4 regions of the Brevibacillus sp. AY1 genome follow, and region 4 is predicted to be linked to each of the others. Evidence: riboswitches for the same ligand, from Rfam matches in the RefSeq annotation. Region 4 holds a riboswitch; each other region holds the start of a gene.

Region 1 (5,358 bases), on a different contig from region 4:
TCTCGACTAATCGGTCCATTAGTGAACTGCCTCCTCTCGTGTCACGATATCCACTCTGTAGACGGATTCGCGCAAAAATTTGATGCCGTCTTGCACAGCCTGTTCATCTCCGGAAATGTGCAACAGTAAAATACCAAGTGCTGTACCTTTGATAGACGTAATCGATCCGTACAAGAGATTGGTCGTAACCGGGAAGCGAGCCGACAGATGTCCCAGGACGGGATCCAAGGCTGCATCCCCGCGAAAAGCTACACGGAGAATTTCCGCGGCAGGACCGCTTTGCTTGATGTTGGACAAGATTTCAGTCGGTACCTCATCATCAAAAATCGTTTTGATGAAATTGCGGGTAGTCTGTGCTTGTGGGTTGCTGAAAATATCCAGAACGGAGCCCTGCTCAATAACTTGACCATTTTCCATGATGGCGACTTGGTCGCAGATCTTTTTGATGACCTGCATCTCGTGTGTGATCAGGACAATAGTCAGATTGAACTTGCGATTGATGTCCAGCAAGAGATCCAGAATCGACTCGGTGGTCTGTGGATCAAGAGCAGATGTGGCTTCGTCGCAAAGCAAAATCTCCGGATCAGTCGCGAGCGCACGGGCAATCCCGACACGCTGCTTTTGGCCGCCAGACAATTGAGAGGGATAGGAATGAGCCTTATCCTCCAGGCCGACGAGTCTCAGCAGATCCTCAACCTTCTTCTTAATGACATCTTTCGGTACCTTGTTCATGCGCAAAATCTCGGCTACGTTGTCAAATACATTATAGGAAGAGAGAAGGTTGAAGTGCTGAAAGATAATCCCGATCTTCTTGCGTGCCTGTCGAAGCTCTTTTTCCTTCAGCGACAGCATATCCTGACCGTTGACGACTACTGAGCCGCTAGTTGGCTTTTCGAGCAAGTTGATCGTACGGAGCAGGGTACTTTTCCCAGCTCCGCTAAATCCGATCACTCCGAAAATTTGACCTTTCTCTACGTTCAGTGACACGCCTTTCAAGGCTTCAACCTGTTTGTTTCCGACCTTGTACGTCTTATGGATCTCTGTAAGCTGAATCATCTATCCAGTCTCCTTGCTGTGCAAATTTCCTGCCTTACCAGGACGGGAGGACGGCTCCATCAAAGTGTTCGTCGATAAATTTCTTCACTTCTTCCGAACGATATGCTTCTACTAGTTTTTTGATAGCAGGGTTGTCTTTATTCGATTCATTCACTGCAATGACATTAACATAAGGAGAATCAGATGTCTCGGAGAAAATCGAATCTTTTTTTGGAGAGTAGCCAGCAGACATCGCGAAGTTGGTATTGATACTTGCGAGCTCTACGTTGTTCAGGGAGCGTGCCAGGAAAGCAGCTTCCAGTTCTTTAAACTCCAATTTTTTCGGATTTTCAATGATATCCAGAGGAGTAGCTTCGTTTCCTACGCCTTCTTTTAGTTTGATCAATCCTGCTGCTTCATATAGCAGCAATGCACGGGCGCGGTTTGTTGGATCATTTTGAATACCAACAACTCCACCTTCAGGTACATCAGCTACGTTTTTATGCTTGGTGGAGTAGAGACCCATTGGGAATGTAACCGTTTTGTCTACGACGACGATTTTTGTCTTGTGGTCAGCATTGAATTTATCGAGAAACGGAATGGTTTGGAAGCTGTTCGCATCCAGAGCACCTTTATCCAAGGATTGGTTTGGCTGCACGTAGTCATTGAATACGACAACCTCTACTTCCAAGCCTTTTGTTTGGGCAACTTCCTTGACTTTGTTCATGATCTCTTCGTGCGGTCCAGCGGTTACGCCTACCTTCACTTTAGTCTGTTCAGCGGCTGCTGGTGCTGCTTCTTGTTTGGCTCCGCAAGCGGTCAACAAGGAAGCTGCAAGCAACAAGGATGTAAGCAAAAATCCGGTCTTTTTCATAGTAAATTTCTCCCCTTTTTTTCTGTTAAATTCTATATGTTTAAAAAATTGAAGCCCATGACCAAGTGTGTCTAGCAATCAAAAAAACCTCTTCCCGAAAGAAGAGGTTATCATGCAACACGAATAAAAGTCGCTTATACCTCTCTTATCTTCCGGAAAATATCTCCGCTGGAATTGGCACCATATCCAATTGGATAGGTTGCCGAGGTTTCATTGGGCCAGTCCCTCTACCTCTCTCTATAAGAGATGATTACATATGAAGTTAAATTGACACTAATTCTTACTTGGATAGTTGGATTATATAGTTCTTATTTATATCTGTCAAACACTTTTTGTAAGTAAGTAAAGTCGTACGAAGTAGAGCATATTTATCAAGGAAATGAGCAAAATACGAATATTGAACTTGAAAACGACTATGATCATATGTATAATGGGGGAGTAAAAAAGCCTGACAATTACGCTTGCAGGTGATGTTATGACCATACAGGACAATAGCGACAGTAGAAAGAAACTGTCTCATATCTATAATGAGATAGCCAAAGAGTTGTTCGGTTTTGGGACAACTTCACTAAAGGTTACGATTGAGAAAAACCTGATTGCTTTTCAAGCCAAGCACCGACGCTCTCCAAGATCCGATGCGCTCGAAGGCGAGGCTCCTGCACTAAAGCTGGAAGTAGATTTTCGGATGTCGCTTCTCTATAAGAAAAGACTGCGGGAACGTTTGGAAGAAGAAATGGGTCTGCAGCTGGAAGCGATATTGCGTGATTATGACGCTACTACACAGTGGGCCTTTACCAATGTGATCTTGTCGGATTCCACCGAAAAATAAATAGTCAACATTCCTATCTGGGATTTTTTCTTTTGATTTATCTTAAGGGAAGACCCGGTCGGGATGAAACAGACGTACAATTCTTTCGTTTACGAAGAAAAGTGCTCTTGTTTAGAAGAAATTATCTATTCAAGGGTGCTTTTCTTTTGTTTATTTCCTTATTTTTCCTTATTGAAGGGAGTGATGCGGGAAAGATCATCGGTTCTTTGGAGAAAGTAAAGTAAGGGGTTCATGGAACAAACAATAAAGAGATAGGTTTGAATGGAGGACTTTTACATGAAAAAATTATTTACTTCTTTGCTCTCTGTATCCGCACTTTCTCTCGCGCTGGCCGGCTGTGGCAGTGCAGATCAAGCTCAACAGCCAGAGGGAAATGCTGCTGGTGAAGCTCCAAAAGGCGCCCCTGCAAAGCTGGTGATCTCGACATGGGGTTTTTCTGAAGACTTCTTCCGCAAAGAAGTATATGAGCCATTCGAAAAAGAACACAACGTGGAAATTGTCTTGGAAATCGGAAACAACGCAGAACGCCTGAACAAAATTCGCCAAGGCAACTCTGCTGTCGACCTGATCTATCTATCGGACTACTACGCGCAGCAAGGGATCGATGACGGGCTGTTCGAAACGATCGATCGCAGCCGTATTCCGAACTTGAATGAAGTCTATGATATTGCCAAAGCCCCACTCGGAGAAGAGTACGGACCGGCTTATACCATCGGTCAATTCGGTATCGCGTACAATCCCAACCTGATTCAATCCGAGATCAAATCCTGGAAAGATCTGTGGAGTGCTGATTTGACTGGCAAGCTGACTCTGCCGAACATCACTTCGACCACTGGTCCGATGATTCTGGATGCTGCATCGCAAGTTTCAGGCAGCGCGACATTCAACGAAGACCAAGCATTTGCCAAAATGAAAGAAATCAACAGCGGAGTTGTCAAATACTACGATAAAACCTCTGAGTACGTGAACATGTTCAGCCAAGAAGAGATCGCAGTAGGACCGATCATGGAAATGTACTTCAAGGATATCCAGGCAGCTGTTCCAGAAGCGAAATTCGTTTCTCCTGAAGAAGGCGGCTACGCGGTCATGAATACCGTCAATATCGTCAAAGGCAGCAAAAACAAACAACTGGCTGAAGACTTCATCAACTACCAACTGAGCAAGGAAGTACAAGAGAAAGCTGCGAAAGCAAAAGTCGACTCACCTGTAAACACGACGCTGACTCTGACTGAAGAAGAAGCAAAAGGCATTACCTACGGAGAAGAAACGATCAGCAAGTTGCGCAAGCTAGACATGAAAGCTGTCAACGAACAGTCCAAAGCTTGGATTGACCGTTGGAACCGTGAAATTATCCAATAGGCACGGATGAACAGGACAAGGGTATTTCGAGTTGAATATACCCTTGTTTTTTTAGATCAGAATGGAGCAGGGGGTTGACGTATGAAAAAAATCGTATTGGATGTGGACACCGGAGTAGACGATGCGTTGGGCATCATGCTAGCCGTCAAAAGTGGTCGCTTCAACTTGCTGGGCATTACGACAGTCAATGGCAATGTTTCCTTGTCCAAAGCTACGGAAAATACCTGCAAAATCCTCGACTTTTTGCAAGTGGAACAGGAGATTCCTGTCGTTCGCGGAGCATCTCGCCCCCTCTTGCGCCATGTTTACTTTGAGCACCGGATTCACGGCGAAGATGGCTTGGGTGGAGCTCTTCGCGATGTACAGGTGCGCACCGAGGTGAAGGAAGGTTTTGGGCCTGATTTTATGATTGAACAGGTAAAAAAGCATCCGGGCGAAGTGACTTTGATTATGACTGGTCCTTTGACCAATCTGGCTTTGGCTGTAAGTCAATATCCTGAACTGGTCGATCAGGTCAAGGAAGTGATCTTCATGGGGGGAGTTGTGAAGGAACACGGCAATGTCACCCCGACAGCTGAATACAACATGTACGTGGACCCGGAGGCTGCCAAGATCGTCTTTCACGCCGGTTTTCCTTCGTTGACGCTCGTCGGTTTGGACGTGACGCGAAAAGTGCTACTAAACGAAGCGCATATACAGGAGCTGGGCGATACCCCGATGGCTGAATATGTGAAGCAGAGCACCTCCGAGTATACGCAGCGCTATTTTCAAAGAAACGGTGTGCGAGCCTGCGCCCTGCATGATCCTTTGGCGGTCGCGGTGGCCATGTCCCCGGAATTGGTGACCACACGAAAGCTGTATGTGGATATAGAGACGAGAAGTGAGTTGTGTGATGGGCAAACCGTATGCGATTTTCAGAATCGCTTGATGAAAGAGCCGAACATGCAGGTTTGTCTGGATGTGGATGCTCCCGCATTTTTTGAGCAGTTTATCCGTGTGCTGAAAGCCTGACGATACCGGGAACAGGAGTTAAAGCGATGAAGAATAAGGGCTTGTATGTATTGTTATTGCCAGGCGTAGTGTTTTTGACGTTGTTTCTGGTCATTCCTATTGTAATGACGATTGCCTCTACTTTTTTTCAGGAAGGCAGCTTTACTGTACAAGGTTACCTAACCTTTCTTACGGACCCGTACAATTTGAAAATCGTGTGGACGACATTGCGTGTCAGCTTCGTAACAACGATTGTGTGCATTCTGCTCGG
Region 2 (5,358 bases), on a different contig from region 4:
GGCCCTCTGCCCCCAGGTTAAAAACCCCTGCACGGAAAGCCAGGGCAAGACCGAGAGCGATCAGCATAATCGGCGTTGCACGAGCCAATGTGGAAGAAAAGAAATAAAAATTACCGAAAGCCCCTTTCCACATTTCCTGATACGTGCCGATAATCGACTCCCCTACTGCAGCAATCACCAGCGCCCCGGTTAGCAAGCCGATGATGACGGCCAAAAGCGGTTGAACCAGTGACTTACACAGCTCTTTGACTGCTACCATGAACGCTTCCTCCTGCCATCAGCACGCTGATTTTTTCTTCTGTCGCCTCTGCACGGGACAGCTCTCCTGCGATCCGTCCCTTGTACATGACCAGGATTCTGTCGGATAAAGCCATGATTTCCGAAAGCTCTGAAGAAACGAGCAGAATACCGTCTCCGCTGTTTCTCTTTTCAATCAAAGCTTGATGGATGTACTCCATCGCGCCAATATCGACACCACGTGTCGGTTCTGCGGCCATCAAAAACGGGGTCTCGTGCCCCAGCTCTCGAGCGACGATCAGCTTTTGCAGGTTACCCCCAGAGAGATTGCCTGCCTGTTCATTCAATTGCTTGGAACCCGTCTTGATCGCAAACCGGTTGACCCATTCCTGTACGACCCGGCGGAAGGCATCACGTAAAATCACTCCGCGACGATAGTAAGCCGGTTTTCGCTGGTAGCCCATCAGTGCGTTTTCTTCCACGCTCTCCTGCTTCGCGGTCCCCCATAAATAACGGTCTTCCGGGATGTGGGAAAGTCCTGTTTCACGTACCTTGGCTACCGATTGATTGGTCACATCAACACCCGACAATCGGATGGTACCATCCTGGATGTTCCGAAGGCCGCTAATCGCTTGCAGCAACTCGGACTGTCCATTGCCAGAAACCCCGGCAATCCCCACAATTTCTCCGTGATGAACGGTGAAGCTCACCTGGTCCAACAGCGACTGTTTATCGCGGACCGTCAGATTTTCCACCTGCAGCAAAGGCTTGCCATCCAGCGGGAGCCTTTCACTCAATTGCTGCAGCTCCCGTCCGACCATCAGGCGTGCCAGATCGTCCACATTGGTCTGATCCTTGGCTACGCTCCCTGTCACCTTTCCTCCGCGCAGCACGGTGATTCGATCGGCTACTTCCATCACTTCCTGGAGCTTGTGCGTGATCAATATAACGCTTTTCCCGCTCTCCGCGAGATTACGGATAGTTTGCAGCAAGTCTTTTACCTCAAGTGGTGTCAAAACTGCTGTCGGTTCATCCAAAACGATGATGTCTGCGCCCTGGTACAATACCTTGAGAATCTCCACCCGCTGTTGCTCTCCAATCGAGCAATTCGCGACAAGAGCCTGCGGGTTTACAGGAATGCGGTACTGCTCACTCAGTTCGCGCACCTTGGCTGCCGCATCTTTGCGCAGAAAAAAGCCGCTCTTCCTAGGCTCGTAGCCAATTACGATATTTTCTGCCACACTGAACTCGCCAAACAACATGAAGTGCTGATGAACCATGCCAATCCCATGCTGGATCGCGTCGTTCGGACCGCGAAAGGCAACCGGTTTTCCATTCAGCACAATTTCCCCAGATGTGGGCTGTTCCATCCCGTACAGCATCCGCATCAACGTCGTCTTTCCCGCCCCGTTCTCTCCGACGATAGCGTGTACTTCACCTGCACCAAGTGTGATCGACACCTTGTCGTTGGCAGTAAAATCGCCGTACTTCTTGGTCATTTCCCTCATTTCTAATCGGTGGGCCATCGCGATCCCCTCCTTTTGTCATTTCCTCTCCCCATACAACAGCAGACCGACTACAACCGTAGTCGGTCACGCCATTTTCACTGAGCTGTTCGATTAGAACGATTCAGGCACTTTGCGCGTACCCGCCACGATTTCTTCGTTGATTGCCTTTACTTTGTCTACAACCTCTTGTCCAATGAAGGCATGCAGTGGGGTTGCACTGTCGTGTGTGATATAGGTAACGCCCACGCCTTTTTCTTTCAAACCATAGGTAACTACTCCAGGCTGGAATGTACCCTCTACAAAAGATTTCACGGTTTCATAAGCTGCTGCATCTGTACCTTTCAGCTGGGACAATACGATGTGCTCCGGATCGATCACAGTACGGTCTACGTCTTGACCTGCGGTATAGAAGCCTTTTTCCTTGGCTGCTTCAAAAACGCCCAGGTCACCAACAGCAGCAGCGCCGTTGATGAAGTCAGCACCTTGAGAAGCTTGCAGTAATGCCAGCTCCTTCGCCTTTGCCGGGTCGGTGAAGCTGCCCACGTAGTTGACGATGAATTCAGCATTTGGATTGGTGGCTTTCAAGCCTTCAGAAAAACCGCCTGTCCATTTCTTCAACAAAGGGATGTCCATCGCTACGACCATACCTACTTTGTTTGTTTTTGTCGCCAGACCAGCAGCAGCACCCATCAGATAGGCTGCTTCCTGCTCGCGGAAAGTTACGCTGCGAACGTTTGGCAGGTCGATCACGGTATCAATGATCGCGAAGTTGCGATCAGGGTTTTCAGCTGCCACTTTTTTCAGGGCATCCTCGGATTCAAAGGAGGATGTGATGATCAGGTCATATTGTTCAGCTACAGCCACGCGCAGATTTTCTTCAATCGCGCCGTAGTCGGTCGATTCGATCGTTTTCAGTTCAGCACCTAATTCTTCAGCTGCTTTTTTGGCACCATCGTCCATTTGCTGGAAGAATGGGTTTACCCCGATTTTCTCAGGCAGGACCAAAGCGATGCGTTTTTTCACTGCTGGTTCTTCCTTTTGTTCCGCTGGAGCTTGTCCAGAGGCTTGTCCATTGTCTACCGGTGCATTTCCGCCACCAGCGCAACCTGTTGCCAAAACGGCAAATGTCGTTAAAGCCAACCATAACTTCTTCATGATGTCTCCCTCTCTCACACAAATTCTTTCGCGTTTTTGATCTCTAATAGGTAATGTACGTTTTTTTTGGCAAAAAAACAACATTATATGCGTATATTTTCATAAAATATACTAAAAACGTTCGTGTATTCCACCTCTCTCCTTTCAACAAACAAAAAAACTCTTCCTTTTGGGAAGAGTTCGCAGCTATCGCTATCCTCTTCCTCATCTGTCAAAATCCACATTTTGGATTTTGCAGGAATTGGCACCTTGCTGTACATGGTACAGTGGTTGCCGGGCTTCATCGGGCCAGTCCCTCCGCCGCTCTTGATAAGGTAGGTGAATCTATTCGGTTGATACGGATTTAGTTTAACAGACTCTTTGAAAAACGTAAATTATTTTCATCTGGGAATACAGTTTGCGTTATTCCTTGGTTTGGAAGGATTGCTGCAGGCTGTGGGAAAGCTTGTTCAGCTCGCCCAACTCATCTGTTATCTCGCGAACCTTGTACTGCTGGTTCTCCGCGGTTGCGAACAACTCTTCCAGATTGGCTACGGATTCTTCGGTTACGGCGGTAATGGTAGACATCTCGGCTGCCACTTCGCCAGAACGGCTTTTTACCAGGTCCATACTCGTGCGAACATGCTCCGTGGCAGACAGGAACGTTTCCATTCCTGCTCGTACCGCTTCGATCGCAGCGACCGTCTGTACCGCTAGCTCTTTTCCTTTTGCAACCGAGGTTTCCCCATTGCTCATATGGTAGACGGCGTTCTGACTTTCCTGATGAAGCGATTGCAGGATTTGGTTAATTTCCTGTGTAGCAGTGGCACTTTCCTCCGCCAGCTTGCGTACCTCGTCCGCGACTACGGCAAAACCGCGTCCATGCTCACCAGCACGAGCCGACTCGATCGCGGCATTGAGTGCCAGCAGGTTGGTTTGCGATGCGATCTGATTAATGGCCCCGACGATTTCCTCTACACGGTTGGCTTGACGATTCAACTGGTTGATCGTCGCAGAAGCTACATGAACGGCTTGCACGATCTGCTCCATCTGGGTGGACAGCTCATTCATTCTCGCTACGCTTTCGACCAGACGTCTGTTGTTTTGATCCGCCTCGGTCTTCATCATGTTTGCTTTCTCGGTCACCGATACGATTTCCTGGTCGATCTGCTGGACTTCCTCCTCGATCTTCACGGTGGAGTTCGCCTGTGCCTCCATGCCAGTCGCGACTTCCTTGAAGGCGATCATCATATCATCTGTATTTTGTCGGGTTCCCTCAGCGTGCCCGTGTACGTATTGCGAAGTGCGGTCCAACTGTTCCGTCATCAGCTGGATTTGCTCCAGCATCTCTACCAAACGCTGCTCCTTCTCCTCTGCTTCCTGTCTCGCTGCATTCGCTTGCCTCAAAGAAGCTTGTCCAGCCAGACACAAATACGTGAGTGCAATCATCATTACGAAGATCGCGACGACGCGCACGATCAGATTTACTTCAGAGAAATCACCGCTGAACAGATCGTACTGTCTCGTGTAAAAACCGACTCCCGTAGCGATGGCTTGCGTAATGCCGGCAAACACCACCAGCTTCCAATCCAGATAGGCAGCCAAAAATCCCAATACAATAAAAGCAAGAAACGAGACTTCTTCATAAGGGGTAAAGTGATCGAATGAAATCGCATAAAACATAAGTCCAATAGCTACTAGGTAACGAATGATTCGGCTGTCCTTACGAATGAAATAATACGGCGATACAATCAGGGTCACCAGCAGTCCCAGTGAAGTAACGAGCCAGAAGTTCACATCCATTTGATACGCGATCAAGCCTGCCATCCAGAGATGATTCCACAAAATAAAAATCATAAATCCTTCTTTGTTTGTCAGGGTGTTTCGCACTAACTGAATCATGATTCCCCCCCTTTTCCCTCTTACATGTGGTTTTCTTCCCCATTATAGAACGTATGAAACGCAAAATTCATGCGAACTTGTGAAGAATTTGATAAAGAATAGAAATATTTCCAATAAAATAATCACGGCTTTTACTGACCACTTATTCCAGAGCGGAATAGGCTGATAGGAAGCAGAACGTACACAATGAATCCAAAAGGAAGGAACAGATAAACATGGAGCGAAATCAACTGCCTGTCAGTGTCCTGACGCGAACCATAACGCGCCCCCATACGCGGATTTACTATCCACAATTGACCGGTCTGTCCAACCAACAGGCTGAGCAGCAGATTAACAAATCATTGCTGCAAACCGTCAATGGACTGATCCATGAACAGGAACGCGTTCAGATACAGGGAAATACACAGATGCAGGGAAGCTACGAGATCAAAACCAATGAACGAGGCATTTTCAGCGTTACCATGAGCAACTTTGCCTACACGCCGCCGATGGCTCATCCCATGACGTTTCTCGGCTCGCTGACAGCCGATGTACAGACTGGCAAGATCTACAATTTGCGCGAGTTGTTCAAGCCCGG
Region 3 (5,358 bases), on a different contig from region 4:
TGCTTGGGCAGGGAAAAATTGATACACCCCATGAGCGGTGATCGTCCCCTTCTGCTTCGCTTCTGTCAGGAGCTCTTCAACGAGCCCGTACAGCTGTAGCACTTTCTCGTCTCCCGCTTCGATCAGCTTCTCCACGTTGCCGCGTACGCCCAAATGTTTGCCTAGCAGCATTCGCAAGTTCAGATAGGGCTGCAGGTGGCTGATCGGGTACTGACGCAGGACATGAGGCTGACAATCTGGCGGTAACTGAATCGGAGCGGTACGGCTGATGGCAGAACGTGCAGGCAGTGCAGGTTTCTTTTCCACAACGACCGTTTCGACTGCCGACGCAGCTTCTTGCATTTGTTGTTGCTCGACTACCAGCCGCTCCCGTTCCTGGGGATTTTGCAGACGATTTACCAGATCCAGTCCGTCCATCGCATCCTTGGCGTAAAGCACGATTCCCCGATACTCAGGGGCAATGCGATTGGAGGTGAATTTACGAGTCAGCGCCGCACCTCCGACCATCATCGGTACATCGATACCGGCAGCCCGCAAATCCTGCGCTGTAATCACCATTTGCTGAGCCGATTTAACCAGCAGGCCTGAAAGTCCAATCGCATCCGGCTTTTCTTCGCGGCATGCGGCAATCAGCTGTTCAGGTGGTACTTTGATTCCCAGATTGACGACCTCATAGCCGTTGTTGGAAAGAATGATTTCCACCAGATTCTTTCCGATGTCATGCACGTCCCCTTTGACCGTAGCCAATAGAATCTTCCCTTTTGCAGCTGCATCCGATTTTTCCATGAAAGGCTCGAGGAACGAGACCGATGCCTTCATGACCTCAGCACTTTGCAAAACCTCTGCCACAATCAGCTGGTTTCCGTTAAACAGGCGGCCAACCTCTTCCATCCCGCGCATCAATGGCCCGTTGATTATATCCAACGGCTGGTACTTTTCCAAAGCCAGCTTCAGGTCTTCAGTCAAGCCATCCTTGGAACCCTCTACAACATAGCGTGCAAGTCTTTCCTCCAGCGTCAACGAGGAGACCTCAATCTTATCTTCTTTTTTCTTTTGGCGATAAAACTCTGTGAATGCGGCCAGCGTTTCGTCATTGGTTTCGAACAAAAGCGCTTCTGCCAGCTTCCTTTCATTTTCCGGAATCGAAGCGTAACGCTCCAGCTTCTCGGTATTCACGATCGCGTAATCGAGACCGGCGAGCGTCGTATGATAGAGGAATACCGCGTTGAGTACTTCCCTTCCCGCCGCAGGCAATCCAAAAGACACGTTGCTCACACCCAGAATGGTTTTGCAATGAGGCATCGCTTCCTTGATGAGACGGATGCCTTCCACGGTCTCTTTCGCTGAACCGATGTACTGCTCATCTCCGGTACCTACCGGAAAGACAAGCGGATCAAATATGATATCTTGAGGGTTGACCCCATATTGATTTACCAGCAGGTCGTACGAGCGCTTGGCTACCTCCAGCTTTTTTTCGCGTGTAACAGCCATTCCAGCTTCCTCGATGGTCCCAACGACAACGGCTGCACCGTATTTATGAATCAGGGGAGCAACCTCTTCAAATCTCTCCAGTCCATCCTCCAGATTGATGGAGTTGAGAATGGCCTTTCCTTGCGAATAACGCAATCCCAGCTCCATGACCTTGGCATCTGTGGAGTCGATCATCAATGGCGCTTTCACTTTTTTCATAATATATTGGAGGAATTTTTCCATATCGGCGTATTCATCCCGGTCCGGATCTGCGAGACAAATATCGATTACGTGAGCTCCACGCTTCACCTGGGCTCGGGCAATATCAGATGCTTCTTCATACTGCCCTGCCGCGATCAGATCGCGGAATTTCTTGGAACCAATCACGTTGGTACGTTCTCCGACGAGCAACGGACGGTTATCGTCTTCTACGTAAACGACGTCAATACCGGATACAGCACTGACAGGTTCGCTTACTTGCGTACGAGGCTTGCAGTCCTTCAGCGCGTCTGCCATGGCCCGGATGTGATCGGGGGTCGTTCCGCAGCAGCCACCTGCGATGTTGAGCCAGCCCTGCTCGGCAAAAGCCCGCATTTTGGCAGCGAGTCCTTGTGGTGTCTCGTGGTAATGTCCGTTTTCATCTGGCAGCCCGGCATTGGGATAACAGCTCACGCCGCATTGAGCCAAGCCAGAGAGTGTACGCAAATGATCGCGCATGAATTCAGGACCAGTCGCACAATTAAGACCTACGGAGACTGGCTTCAGATGCTCCAGAGAGAAGTAAAAGGCTTCGATGTTTTGTCCAGCCAAGGTAGTACCCATCGGCTCGATCGTCCCGGACAGCATCACCGGCACTTCTTGACCCAGCTCCGCAAAGGCCTGACGAATCCCGATACCGCCCGCTTTGACGTTGAGAGTATCCTGCGAGGTCTCAAGCAAAAGCACGTCGACTCCACCCAGCAGCAATCCTTTTGCCTGGCGATAATACGATTCGACCAAATCATCGAAGGTTACCCCTCCGGTCAGCGAGAGCGTCTTCGTCGTTGGCCCCATGGACCCTGCCACATAACGGGGCCACTCAGGAGTGGAATAGCGATCGACCGCTTCTTTTGCCAGTCTGGCAGCCTCGATGTTGATCTCCAGATCTTTATCCGCTACGTCATATTCAGCGAGCACCACCGAAGTAGCACCAAAGGTATTTGTCTCGACGATATCTGCTCCTGCCTCCAGATACGTTTCGTGGATGGATCGAATCACATCCGGTCTGGTCAAATTCAGCAATTCATTACAGCCCTCGTACTCATCCCCGCCAAAATCTTCTGCAGACAGATTGGCCTGCTGCAGCATCGTGCCCATAGCACCGTCCAGTATCAAAATTTTCTGGGAAAGCTGTTCGCGAAAAGTAGGTTTCATTTGGCTTGCTCCTTCTCCCCTGTATCGGTAGTTCTTTTTGACGAACGATTTTACATGCAAATAAAAAAATCCTCTTCTTGTGAAAGGAGAGGATTTGTCCGCGAGATAGCTTATGCGCTTGAACCATCCTCTTATCTTTCAAAGCAAAAAGCTTTGCTGGAATTGGCACCGGTTTTACCGGTTGCCGAGGCTTCATCAGGCCAGTCCCTCTGCCTCTCTGGATAAGAGTTGTACATGCTATTCAATTATTTGGAATTTTGTATGACGTTTGAAAGTATCTTATCACCCCCCTTGCATGGCGTCAATCAACAATTTGTCTATTTTCATTGACGCTTCAAGATCGCGCCCAAATTTCCGGCAACTGGTCATTCGCCCACGCCAACCTCCGCGTTCGTGTATAGACTAGAGCATAACGGAAAGGAGGGAAAACAAACATGAGTACTTCTTACAGCAGCGGCTTTTTTGGTGAAGCCTTCGCAATCGTGCTCGTTCTGTTTATCCTGCTGGTCATCGTTGGGTGCTCTGACGACTGCTAGGCCATCAGACAGAATAGCTAAAAGAGCCTGAAGACTTCTTCAGGCTCTTTTTTCACATGTAACGTCAAGCACCCGCTTGATTGTCAGTGTTATCGTGATTTGCTATGATGGGGAACGAAGGACAACAAAGGAGCGAACCCTAAGTGGATACACTACTTCCCCAAGAAAAGGATGCATTTATCTCTGCATTGGAAAATATTAAAGTACTCGAACAAAGTGAATTCGAGACTTATAGCATTGTGAAGCATCGTGAGACCCAGCAGCATTATTTGCGCTACTTCCTTGTCCATATCAACCTGGTTGAGGGAGGTCGACGCAACGAGCACGACCACTTCCTGCCTGTCGAATCCGACGACGTTCTCGGACTGTTATTCGGTGAGCAATCTTATCATTTTCCCGACAACTGGCGCAAACCTTATTTGCGCAGTGGTAATGACAACCGCTTGATTCCCTTCGATCCCTCCGAGAATTACGATCTGGAGGAAGAGGCCAGGGCTGAGCTTGCGATGCTGGAGCAGCTGGAAACGTTCAAGAATCAATGGATGAACACGGAAAACCTGAGCGCTGAAGAAAAAGAAAAGCTGACGCGCGAGTATTTTCAAAAATTGGATCAAATCCTTAAAAAGCCAGAAGAGTAAGTTGCACATGCTCGTCTTTTTTGGCTATAATGCATAGATAAGGATGAATCGTTGATAAGGAAAGTACTCCATGTGTGAAGCTGAAGCGAGTCGGGGAAGGTGCAAGCCCGATGCGGACCATGTGAGGAAACGCCCCTTGGAGATGCTGCCTGAAAATCTGCGTTCCTTACGCAGATCGCGTAGGGACATGCCGGTACTGCCCGTTATCGCAGATCAAGCGGTTTTTGCTGGCCTCTGACAGGATAGCAAAAACAACAAGAGTGGCACCGCGGGAGCATAACCTCTCGTCTCTTTTTTCAGGAGACGCAGGGGTTTTTTTATTTGCGGATCACACCTTCACAAGTGAAAGGAGTATCAAAAAATGAGCTACAAGCATCAAGTGGCGGAGAAAATTGCTTCCGCCCTGGTTCACCTCGGCGTGGACTCGCTGACCAAAGAAAACGTTTATAACATGCTGGAAACCCCACCAAATCCGGCGATGGGCGATATCGCCTTCCCTTGCTTTCAATTAGCGAAAGCACTGCGCAAAGCACCTCCCATGATCGCTGCAGAGCTGACTGAACAAATCAGTGGCGCACCATTGAAGGAAGTAAAGGCTGTCGGCCCATACGTCAACCTCTTTTTGGATCAGGAAATGGTTGCCCAGCAAGTGATCAGCACTGTTCTTTCTCAAGGAAAAGCTTATGGAGACAGCGATCTGGGACAGGGACGCAATGTCCCCATTGATCTCTCCTCCCCCAACATCGCAAAACCGTTCTCGATGGGACATCTGCGTTCAACCGTAATTGGTAACGCCATCGCCAACATCATGGAAAAGCAAGGCTACAAACCGGTGCGCATTAATCACTTGGGTGACTGGGGCACCCAGTTCGGAAAATTGATCGTAGCTTACAAGCTATGGGGAGACGAAGAAAAGGTAAAAGCAGAGCCAATCAAAGAACTGCTCAGTCTCTATATCCGTTTCCATGAAGAAGCAGAAAACGATCCATCCCTGGAAGATCAAGGCCGTGAATGGTTCAAAAAGCTGGAAGACGGTGACACAGAAGCAAAGCATCTGTGGACCTGGTTCCGTGACGAGTCCCTGAAGGAATTCATGAAGATCTACGACTTGATGAACGTATCCTTCGACTCCACCAATGGCGAAGCCTTCTACAACGACAAGATGGACCGGGTCGTTCAGCTATTGGAGGAAAAAGGACTGCTGACCGAGTCCGATGGCGCACAGGTCGTTACACTGGATGAGTACGACATGCCACCTTCTCTGATCAAAAAATCAGATGGGGCGACCCTTTACGCGACCC
Region 4 (5,358 bases):
CCCGTAGTAGCGGTTGTAACGACGGCCGTCTTGATTGGTGGAGTAACACCACTATTGGCAAGTGCAAGCGTAGAAACACACTCTGCCCCTGCCAAGGTAACAGTCGGAGAAGTCACAACGACACCGATCGCGAACAAGGAGCTTATTGCGACCACACAAAAAGCAGCCAGCCCCGCAACTGCAACTCAGGTAACAGCCAGTGCTGTTTCCGGTTTGAAGCCTACATCGACAAAGGTCGTGATGAACGACGAGGGGAAAAAAACGACGCGCTATAATTTGAAAGACCTGGCCTTGAACGATCCGGACACCTTGCAAATCCTGCTGAAGCAACAAGCGGAGCATCTGTATATGGTTGTGGACGAAATCGGCCTGGATACCCATTTGCAGACATTCATGCAGGACCATACGGAGGAATGGGAACGAATCTATCAGGAGCACTACAAGAATATTTGGCTGGAAGTACGCTTCCTGGATGATCAGGAAATCGTCAGTGTCCAAGCAGAGACCGAGGGTATCAAGGCATATATAAAAGGGATCGTCACACCTGATGTAACCAAAATCGTCGTCACCAAGCCGAATGGCGATACCATCACCGTGGTGCCGACCAGTGAGCTTACCTTTGCCGTCAGCTTCTTGTGGAATGGCAGCTCCAAGGATGAGTATGCGACTGTGAAAGCCTATGCGGGAACGAAATTGGTGGACAGTGAAAAAGTCAAGCTGGTACCACAGACAGAAGATGACGCACAGCTCTTGATGCATACTTATTCGGTGCTGGATGCCAAAAAATCCGAACTGAAATTGCGCGGAATCGTCAAGTTGCCTGCTGACAAGATATACGTTACCTACAATGGCGTCAAAAAATCAGCGAAGGTCCAAAAGCTGTGGGATGATGTAGGCAGCTTCAGCTTTACCCTCAAGGATGTAACAGAGGGGAAAGAAAAAGCATTGGTAGAAATCTACAAGGGAGATAAGAAGCTCTCTTCTTCTTCGATCGATGTCCAGGTGATTAATAAGACGGAGAATACGGCTAAGGTATATACCCTTACAGGAGTTGCCGAAATCGATGCAAAGCAGAAAAAAATCAAGGTCAGCGGTACGGTTGCTGGCTGGGATAAAAACAAGAACAAAAATGTAAGTCTTGCGATTGTCGCTCCGAATGGGCAGAAAAAGGTTGTAAAACCAAATGCGCATGGTGAGTTCAACCACACGTTCTCTCTTTCTGGCAAAAACAAGTCTTGGAATGGTGACGACGTCAAGCTGGAGCTGTATGTAGATGGCAAGCTCGTGATTGAAAAAGAAATCTCGTACAAAACAGTTACGACCAAAGATAACAAGCATCCAAATGGCAATGCCTACGGATATTGGAAAAACCAGGACAAGAAGGGGAAAGACAAGGATCGCGACGATGAAGACGATGACGATGACGACGATGATGACGAAGATGAGGATTAATCTTATTTGATTTGTCGATATGACTCCACATAGTCTATGATCTGGCGGATGTAATCGCCAATGATCGGAATCGAGAGAAATTGGGATAAAAGTGAACCGAATAAAGCCAATACGATGGCAGTCCCGATCGTAAGACCCAGCCCCCGGGCAAGACCTGCGAGGAAATTCGTCCAAAGCAGCTTGCGCGGGGCTGTGTAATTTTGAATGACATCCGCTAAACGTATATCCTCTAGAAACATGGCGATCTTGTCCATTCGCTCATTCAGTTTACGTACTTCCGCGATTTCCTTGGAGAGATGATCGATTTGGGCAAGCAATCGTTCTGTTGGGGACATGCTTTAGCCTCCTTCTGATTGTTCTGGATCGGGTTTGATCCAACATGCAGTTTCGGTTGCCTATCAAGGCGAATGAAGAGTACAATGGATTTACATATCTTTCCTGGGAGGGCAGTGGCATGGCTGAAACGGTTTCCCAAACATTGTCCGAAGAATTGTTTTCGTTCCTGCAGCAAGAGCGCTTTGTTACACTTGCGACGATCGACCATGAGACAGGGGCACCTGCGCTCCATTCTTTGTCATGGACGTTTGCTGAATCTGTGCAATTGATTCGTTTCGCCGTAAATAACCGTTCCCGGATCCTTGCAAACATCGCCAAACAGCCTGAGGTCGTGCTTCATCTGATCGTAGCTGACTCCTCATATGCTGTCAACGGACGCGCAGCCATCAAGACTGACAGAATGGCAGAGGTGCCTTTGAAGCTGGCGATGATTGAGATGGAGATTTACTCGGTCCGGGACATCATGTTTTATGGTTCCCGAATCTCTGTAGAACCACAATACGAGAAAACGTATGATAAAAAAGCGGCGATGAAGCTGGATGGTCAAGTAATGGCAGCACTTCGAAAAGGTCCATAGATTCAATTCCACTTTCTTGAAAAAAATGATTTGACAAAATTGCAACCATTCCGGTAGTATTAGGTTCAATTACAGCATAAATGAATAGTGTATTCTTCTTATCCAGAGCGGCGGAGGGACTGGCCCGATGATGCCCGGCAACCAATCACCTGTATTTAACAGGGAGATAATGGTGCTAATTCCTGCAGAGTGATTCAACTCTGACAGATGAGAAGGATTTGTTTACGGTGACGTAATCAAAGCCTTCTTTCAGAGGAAAGAGGGCTTTTTTCATGCCCTCGCAGTTGAATTTGAGGGGAGCGAGATCATCATGCATTTGGAAACAAAACTGGTTCAGACAGGAGTAGGAAGAGACGAAAACACAGGGGCAATCAATTTTCCCGTCTATTTCGCAACCGCATACCGTCATCCGGGGATGGGGCAGAGCACAGGCTTTGATTATACGCGGACGGCGAATCCGACCAGGGCAATACTGGAAGAGGCAATTGCGACAGCTGAATCAGGTGACAGTGGGTTTGCCTGTGCCTCAGGCATGGCTGCGATCCACACTGTTATGGGTTTGTTTTCACAAGGAGATCACGTTCTCGTTTCACTGGATTTGTATGGCGGTACATATCGCTTGTTTGAGCAGGTATTGACCCGTTATGGACTCGCATTTACGTATGTGGACCTGCGTGATGCGTCAGCAGTGAGAACTGCCATCCGTTCGCAGACAAGAGCCATTTTTGTTGAGACGCCGACCAATCCGCTCATGCAGATCACGGACATTCGTCTGATCGCGCAGATCGCCAAAGAGCATGGCCTGTTGACCATCGTGGACAATACCTTCATGACTCCTTATTGTCAGCGGCCGTTGGAGCTTGGCGCTGATATTGTCCTGCACAGCGGGACCAAGTATCTGGGTGGACATAATGACGTGCTGGCTGGCTTGATCGTGTCAAAAGGAGCTGAATTGTCGGAGAAGCTGAAGTTTTTGCATAACACCATCGGAGCTGTTTTGGGACCGCAAGACAGCTGGCTGTTGATCAGAGGCCTCAAGACACTGGCACTGCGCATGGAACGTCATCAGGCTAATGCATGGGCAGTAGCACAGCGATTGAAAGATCATGCGGCCGTTGCCGAGGTCTTTTACCCGGGGCTGCAGGACCATACTGGGTACCTGACGCAGTTGGAACAGGCAAGTGGCTTTAGCGGCATGGTATCCTTTCGTGTCCGTTCAGCTGAACAGGTGCCCGTGATTTTACAGAATCTGCAGGTCATCTCTTTTGCCGAAAGTCTGGGTGGCGTCGAGTCCTTGTGTACGTATCCGGCAACGCAGACCCATGCAGACATCCCGCAAGAAATTCGCGCATATGTGGGTGTATGTGACCGGTTGTTGCGTTTGTCGGTTGGCATTGAACATCCTGACGACTTGATCGAGGATTTGACACAGGCACTCGACGCTAGCCTGGTAGCAGGGGGGACTGTTCGATGAACTTTGCAACGAAAGTGCTGCATGGTACATCTTGTTTTGATCCGGTCACAGGTGCTTCTTCGGTACCGATCTATCAAGCCTCGACCTTTCATCAAGCAGATCTGGAATGCCCTGGTCGCTACGATTATGCACGCTCTGGAAATCCGACCAGACAGGCGCTGGAAGAGGCAATTGCCGTATTGGAAGGAGGAGAGAGGGGTTTTGCCTTTGCATCCGGTATGGCTGCCATTTCCAGTGTGTTCATGCTCTTTTCCTCGGGCGATCACGTCATTGTCGCAGAGGATGTCTATGGAGGTACCTTTCGATTTTTGACCAAGGTGCTGTCCCGCATGGGGATCGGGGTGACCTTTGTGGATGCGACCCGCGTGGAACAAGTGACGGCAGCGATTACTCCGGCTACCAAAGGCATTTATCTGGAGACGCCATCCAATCCGACGCTGAAGGTCACAGATCTGGCGGCAGTGTGCAGAATGGCCAAACAACACGAGCTGCTGGTTATCGTGGACAATACCTTCCTGACGCCGTATTATCAACGACCCCTGGAGCTGGGAGCAGATGTGGTGATTCACAGTGCAACCAAATTTATCGGAGGACATAGCGACGTGGTGGCTGGTCTGGCAGTCACGAAAGACGCAGCCTTGGGAGATCAGCTGTATATGATTCAAAACGGCATGGGAGCCATTCTTGGCGCGCAGGATAGCTGGCTGGTGATGAGAGGATTAAAAACGCTGAAAGCAAGACTGGATGTCGGCACACGCTCAGCAGACCACATTGCCCATTGGCTTGCGGAGCATCCTGCTGTGAGCCGTGTCTATTATACCGGCTTGCATTCGCATGAGGGACACCACGTTCAGGAAAGACAGGCGAGCGGTCATGGCGCAGTCCTTTCGTTTGATGTCGGTAGTCGGGAGCGGGCAAAAGCGATTTTTGATCAGGTGAAGCTGCCGATCGTCGCTGTCAGCTTGGGTGCGGTAGAGACGATTCTTTCGTATCCTGTTGCGATGTCACATGCATCCATGCCTGTAGAGGAACGGGAGAAAAGAGGAATTACTGACGGATTGATCCGACTTTCTGCAGGTTTGGAGGACACTGAGGATCTTGTGCAGGATCTGGCACAAGCACTCGATTCACTTCCGCCATTTGAACATAAAATCAATGAGAAAAAGACATTCTCCCGGGCGTAATCCTGGGACGAATGTCTTTTTTTACAGTATCGGAAAGTATAAACTTCTGTGAGTAAAACGTCCCGATACTGCAAGAATAACCTACCTCTAAAACGCGGTCGCACGTCATTGAAATGGCCTCGATAGAGGTTTTCTTATGCAGCCTATGGTGCCTGTGTACGGTTGGCATTGATCTTGTCATTTCCATGTGGCTTAGACCTGCCATCCTTGTTGATGCGTTGCTCATTTTCACGCGAAGGCTTGTCCTCGCGTTGTTGAACATGCCGGGGAGCTTGCGGGATAATGCGACCGACAATATCTCCCATTTCTTCGGCAAATCCATGAATCGGGCGACC

The links. A riboswitch is a leader RNA that binds a small molecule or an ion and turns the genes downstream of it on or off. The one in region 4 is predicted to bind S-adenosylmethionine.
Region 1: it holds a riboswitch for S-adenosylmethionine, as region 4 does, so the genes downstream of both, JZI27_RS10155 (MetQ/NlpA family ABC transporter substrate-binding protein) here and JZI27_RS06825 (aminotransferase class I/II-fold pyridoxal phosphate-dependent enzyme) in region 4, are expected to answer to the same signal.
Region 2: it holds a riboswitch for S-adenosylmethionine, as region 4 does, so the genes downstream of both, JZI27_RS10490 (BMP family protein) here and JZI27_RS06825 (aminotransferase class I/II-fold pyridoxal phosphate-dependent enzyme) in region 4, are expected to answer to the same signal.
Region 3: it holds a riboswitch for S-adenosylmethionine, as region 4 does, so the genes downstream of both, metH (methionine synthase) here and JZI27_RS06825 (aminotransferase class I/II-fold pyridoxal phosphate-dependent enzyme) in region 4, are expected to answer to the same signal.

Annotation. Positions count from the first base shown of each region.
Region 1 covers NZ_JAFLPN010000009.1:33,511-38,868, forward strand. The annotation lists gene JZI27_RS10145 (methionine ABC transporter permease) at 1-19, opposite strand, end outside; gene JZI27_RS10150 (methionine ABC transporter ATP-binding protein) at 19-1,056, opposite strand; gene JZI27_RS10155 (MetQ/NlpA family ABC transporter substrate-binding protein) at 1,091-1,909, opposite strand; SAM riboswitch class I at 2,052-2,155, opposite strand; gene JZI27_RS10160 (DUF2294 domain-containing protein) at 2,385-2,738, shown strand; gene JZI27_RS10165 (ABC transporter substrate-binding protein) at 3,015-4,097, shown strand; gene JZI27_RS10170 (nucleoside hydrolase) at 4,179-5,108, shown strand; gene JZI27_RS10175 (ABC transporter permease) at 5,135-5,358, shown strand, end outside.
Region 2 covers NZ_JAFLPN010000009.1:110,978-116,335, reverse strand. The annotation lists gene JZI27_RS10500 (ABC transporter permease) at 1-259, opposite strand, end outside; gene JZI27_RS10495 (ABC transporter ATP-binding protein) at 234-1,763, opposite strand; gene JZI27_RS10490 (BMP family protein) at 1,857-2,900, opposite strand; SAM riboswitch class I at 3,102-3,216, opposite strand; gene JZI27_RS10485 (methyl-accepting chemotaxis protein) at 3,303-4,781, opposite strand; gene JZI27_RS10480 (DUF3298 and DUF4163 domain-containing protein) at 4,997-5,358, shown strand, end outside.
Region 3 covers NZ_JAFLPN010000001.1:287,342-292,699, reverse strand. The annotation lists gene metH (methionine synthase) at 1-2,883, opposite strand, end outside; SAM riboswitch class I at 3,012-3,111, opposite strand; gene JZI27_RS01495 (YjcZ family sporulation protein) at 3,318-3,419, shown strand; gene JZI27_RS01490 (hypothetical protein) at 3,563-4,057, shown strand; T-box leader at 4,100-4,352, shown strand; gene argS (arginine--tRNA ligase) at 4,419-5,358, shown strand, end outside.
Region 4 covers NZ_JAFLPN010000005.1:10,414-15,771, reverse strand. The annotation lists gene JZI27_RS06840 (hypothetical protein) at 1-1,452, shown strand, start outside; gene JZI27_RS06835 (DUF5665 domain-containing protein) at 1,455-1,787, opposite strand; gene JZI27_RS06830 (pyridoxamine 5'-phosphate oxidase family protein) at 1,907-2,365, shown strand; SAM riboswitch class I at 2,461-2,579, shown strand; gene JZI27_RS06825 (aminotransferase class I/II-fold pyridoxal phosphate-dependent enzyme) at 2,676-3,839, shown strand; gene JZI27_RS06820 (trans-sulfuration enzyme family protein) at 3,836-5,023, shown strand; gene JZI27_RS06815 (YhcN/YlaJ family sporulation lipoprotein) at 5,167-5,358, opposite strand, start outside.